2 regions of the Ensifer sp. PDNC004 genome follow, and region 2 is predicted to be linked to the other one. Evidence: predicted binding sites of a transcription regulator. Region 2 holds the regulator's gene; the other holds the start of a gene.
The links. The regulator PhoB, encoded in region 2, activates phosphate uptake and scavenging genes when phosphate is short. The targets are predictions, from matches to a motif close to TGTCATNNANCTGTCAT.
Positions count from the first base shown of each region.

Region 1 (2,201 bases), 580 kb from region 2:
CGCCGCATCTGATTCGGATGAACCAGCCGGCGCATCTGCACCATCGCCATGGGCGTCGAGAGGCTCGACGCGTCCTGCTCGATGGTCAATTCATCTGCGCCGCGCTTGACGCTCCGCGCGATGATCTCAAATACGCTCGCCGTCGCCATCTGCAAGGCGCGTTCCTCTGAAAGTCCTTCAAGGATCCGGGCGAGAAACACCGCCGCCAACAGGTCACCCGTGCCGTTCGGCGGGTTTTCGACCAGACGATGTTCGGCAAGCAGCGCGTGGTTGCCCGAAAGAAAGAGATTGCCGGTCCCGCCGCTCATCATCGGTACGGCGGACGTGACCAGCACGCGGGCCGGACCGAGGCCGAGCGCCGCGTCGAGGATCGCCGTGTTCGTCTCCAGCGTCGCGCCAGCGAGCCAGGCGAGCTCGTAGCGGTTCGGGGGTCGCAAGATTTGCAAGCGGCAGCAGGCGGTCGCGAATGGCAACCGCCGTGGTTTCCGGCACATAGAGACCGCCGGCATCGCCGACCACGGGGTCGCAGGCATAGATCAGCTTGGGATCGCGCTCCTTCAGCGCCGTCACCAGCCGCGCCACGGCTTCCGCCTGTCCCGCCGAGCCGAGGTAGCCCGAAAGCACGGCGCGCACCTCTCCGGCCCAGGGTGCTGCAATAAGGTCATCGATCACCGCCCCGAAATCCTGATCGGAAATGGCGATCCGCGTCGAGGGGCCATGACCCGGATGCCAGGGGAGGATGACGGTCGGCAGGGCCCAGACCGGATGCCCCAGGGTCTCCAGCGCGAAGACCACGGCCCTGTTGCCCACCTTGCCGCGCACGACATGGCTCGAGATGACGATGACGGCGCCGGGCAGGGAGGGCATTTCGGGCATCGACCAGTCCAATCCTACGATCTCGAAACTCTGTTCACCCGACTGTCACCGCCCTGTCAACAGCCGATGGCAGATAGGCTCCGGAGAAGCCTCTGGCGTTTTCGTGCTTTTTCTTCGATTTTCGAGCAATTTTCGCGAAATTACCTTCGATTTAAATGGATTTAAGCTGTTTTCACGTGAAATTCTCCGATTTTGGGCTCGATTTTGCCGAAATCAGCGTAAAAAGCGGTCGCCATTAGCCATGGTTCTGATAGGGTTTGGCCTATCATGAATGGGAGAGACTTCATGGGCGTGAAATACAATCCGAAGCGGGACAGACACATCGACGCAGCGAAGGCGGCCGCCATCAAACTGGGCGTCGAGGCGCTGGCGCCGGAGATCCTCTTCGGTGGAGCCAGCAACGATGACCTCGATCTCTATTCGGCGGACATGCTGGCGCTGACCGCAGCCCATGCGGCTCGTGAACTCGCCCGCTGGGATGGCGGCAAGCCGCAGGTTTCGGTCGAAGCCGTCGCCGGCATCGTGCCGGGTGGTACCGAGGTATCGGTCATCGCCGTAACCGAACGCAACATGCCGTTCCTCTATGACTCGGTCATGGGGGAAATCACCAGCACCCACCGTGACATTCACCTCGCGATCCATCCCATCCTGGTCAAGGAACCGGGCAAGCCGGCAAAGCTCTTCGATCCGGAAGAGGAAAGCGATCCGTCGCACCGCGTCAGCCATATCCAGATCCACCTGACCAAGCTTGCGCCCGTCGAGGCGGAGCAGCTCAGCAACCGCATCCGCGACGTGCTGGAGCAGGTCCACCAGACCGTGCACGACTGGCCGGCGATGACGACCTTGCTCGATCAGGCCATGTCGGAACTCGAAACCTACAACGCGACGCGCAAGAAGAGCGACCGCGACGAGGCGCTCGCCTTCCTTCGCTGGCTGCGAGACAACAACTTCACCTTCCTCGGCATGCGCGAATACACCTACTCGGGCAAGGGCGAGAAGGCAGCCGTCGAACGCGGCAAGGGCAGGGGCCTCGGCATCCTCTCCAACCCGGATGTGCGCGTTCTGCGCCAGGGCAAGGACGCGGTGCTGACCACACCTGAAATTCTCGCCTTCCTCGATGGCCCCGATTTCCTGATCGTCACCAAGGCCAACGTCAAGTCGGTCGTGCATCGCCGCGCCTACATGGACTACATCGGCGTCAAGCGCTTCGACGCCGATGGCAACGTCGCTGGCGAGTTGCGCATCGTCGGCCTGTTCACCTCCTCGGCCTACACCCGCCAGGCGGCTGAAATTCCGCTTCTGCGCCACAAGATCGAAAAGATCGT
Region 1 is NZ_CP070353.1:2,958,786-2,960,986, reverse strand. Features, by position in the region: partial or broken gene pdxY (pyridoxal kinase PdxY) at 1-876, opposite strand, end outside; gene JVX98_RS22645 (NAD-glutamate dehydrogenase) at 1,162-2,201, shown strand, end outside.
Region 1: JVX98_RS22645 (NAD-glutamate dehydrogenase) is a predicted target of PhoB. The motif match lies at 920-936, and genes of this name have one in related genera.

Region 2 (2,201 bases):
TCGCGCGCTGGTCAATTCCGACCTCGCTCTCGCACAGAAGGTGATCTCGGACGACACCGTTCTCGACGACGCCGAGCGCCAGATCGGCGAGAAGGCGATCGTCACGATCGCCAAGCGCCAGCCGGTCGCCGCCGACCTGCGCGAGATCATGGGGTCGATCCGCATCGCCTCCGATCTGGAACGCGTCGGCGACCTTGGCAAGAACACCGCCAAGCGCGTGATCGCGGTTGCCGGATCCGGCATTCCGCGCAAGCTCGCCCGCGGCCTGGAGCACCTGGCAGAGCTTGCTCTCGTCCAGCTCAAGGAGGTGCTCGACGTCTACGCTTCGCGCTCGCCTGAGAAGGCCAACAGCATCCGCGAGCGCGACGAGGAGATCGATGCGATCTACACCTCGCTGTTCCGCGAGCTTCTGACCTACATGATGGAAGATCCGCGCAACATCACGCCCTGCACGCATCTTCTGTTCTGCGCCAAGAACATCGAGCGCATCGGCGACCATGCGACCAATATCGCTGAGACGATCTATTACATGGCGACGGGCGCCCAGCCGGAAGGCGAGCGTCCGAAGGATGACACCACGTCGACGCTGGGCTCGGTCAACGACTGAGCGCCAAGCGCGCCGCAAGCATGCATGCCCTTTGAAATCTGATCCGGTCGCGGCTTCGGTCGCGGCCCCGAGTTCCTGTATCTGAAGCACGCGGTTTTCGCCCCGCCTTTGAAATCGGCGGATGTGCTCCAGATTTAGAGTGTCTGAGCGCCGGCCGGGCCGATGAGCCCAAAGGCCGCCCGCGGTAAGGAGACGTTACCTGATGTTGCCAAAAATCGCCGTAGTCGAAGACGAAGAGGCGCTGAGCGTTCTGCTGCGTTACAATCTGGAAGCCGAAGGCTTCGACGTCGACACGATCCTCAGGGGCGACGAGGCGGAGATCCGGCTTCAGGAGCGGCTGCCCGACCTGCTTATCCTCGACTGGATGCTGCCCGGTGTTTCCGGCATCGAGCTTTGCCGCCGGCTGCGCCAGCGCCCGGAGACCGAACGTCTGCCGATCATCATGCTGACGGCGCGCGGCGAGGAAAGCGAGCGCGTCCGGGGTCTGGCGACCGGTGCCGACGACTATGTGGTCAAGCCCTTCTCGACGCCGGAGCTGATGGCGCGCGTCAAGGCGATGCTGCGCCGGGCAAAGCCCGAGGTGCTCTCGACGCTGCTTCGCTGCGGCGACATCGAACTCGACCGCGAGACCCACCGCGTTCATCGCCGCAGCCGCGAAGTGCGCCTCGGCCCGACCGAGTTCCGTCTTCTGGAGTTCCTGATGTCCTCGCCGGGCCGCGTCTTCTCTCGCTCGCAGCTTCTGGATGGCGTCTGGGGGCATGACATCTATGTCGACGAGCGCACCGTCGACGTGCATGTCGGTCGTCTGCGCAAGGCTCTGAACTTCTCGAACATGCCCGACGTCATCCGCACCGTTCGCGGCGCCGGCTATTCGCTCGAAAGCTGAGCGGTCTGAAAGTCGCCAACAAAAAAAGGGACCGATCGGCCCCTTTTTTTGTGATGCTGTCCGGCTTCTTAGCGGGCCCTGCGGCGCTCCCCCGACGGCTGGTAGGCCAGCCGCGCATGGAAGGTGCAGTAAGGCGAGGCTTCCGGGGAATCGTTGCCGCAGAAGTGAAACTCTTCCTTCAGCGGGTCGCCGATCGGCCACTTGCAGGTGCGCTCGGTAAGCTGGGTCAGCTCGAGGCGACGCGACATCGGCACGACAACGTCGGTCCGAGTGCTGAAATCCTGCTCGGCAACGAGATCGACTTCGATTTCTTCCTTGAGAACGACAGCGCCGGCCGCGCGTGCAACCGGGCGGGTCGAAACGCGCGAAGCGTAGTTCGGCGCGCGCGGTGCCGAAGTCGGGCGCTTCGGACGGGCCGCCGTCGTGGTGCTGCCACCGGCCTTGGCGCGACCTGGCAGGCTCAGGCGGTGAACCTTGCCGATGACAGCGTTACGGCTGACGCCGCCGAGCTGTGCCGCGATCTGGCTTGCGCTCAGGCCCTCGGACCAAAGCTTCTTCAGTTTCTCCACCCGCTCGTCAGTCCAGTTCATTTCTGCACTCTCCGTTCTCAGCGTTGGGGATGGCAGAATCCCTCACCGCACCCCGGCTGAACCCCGGGGTTGCAAACGCGATAACTCTTTTGGTGACTAGGTCCGCCGCATGCGTCTA
Region 2 is NZ_CP070353.1:2,380,092-2,382,292, reverse strand. Features, by position in the region: gene phoU (phosphate signaling complex protein PhoU) at 1-607, shown strand, start outside; gene phoB (phosphate regulon transcriptional regulator PhoB) at 810-1,493, shown strand; gene JVX98_RS19820 (GcrA family cell cycle regulator) at 1,562-2,083, opposite strand.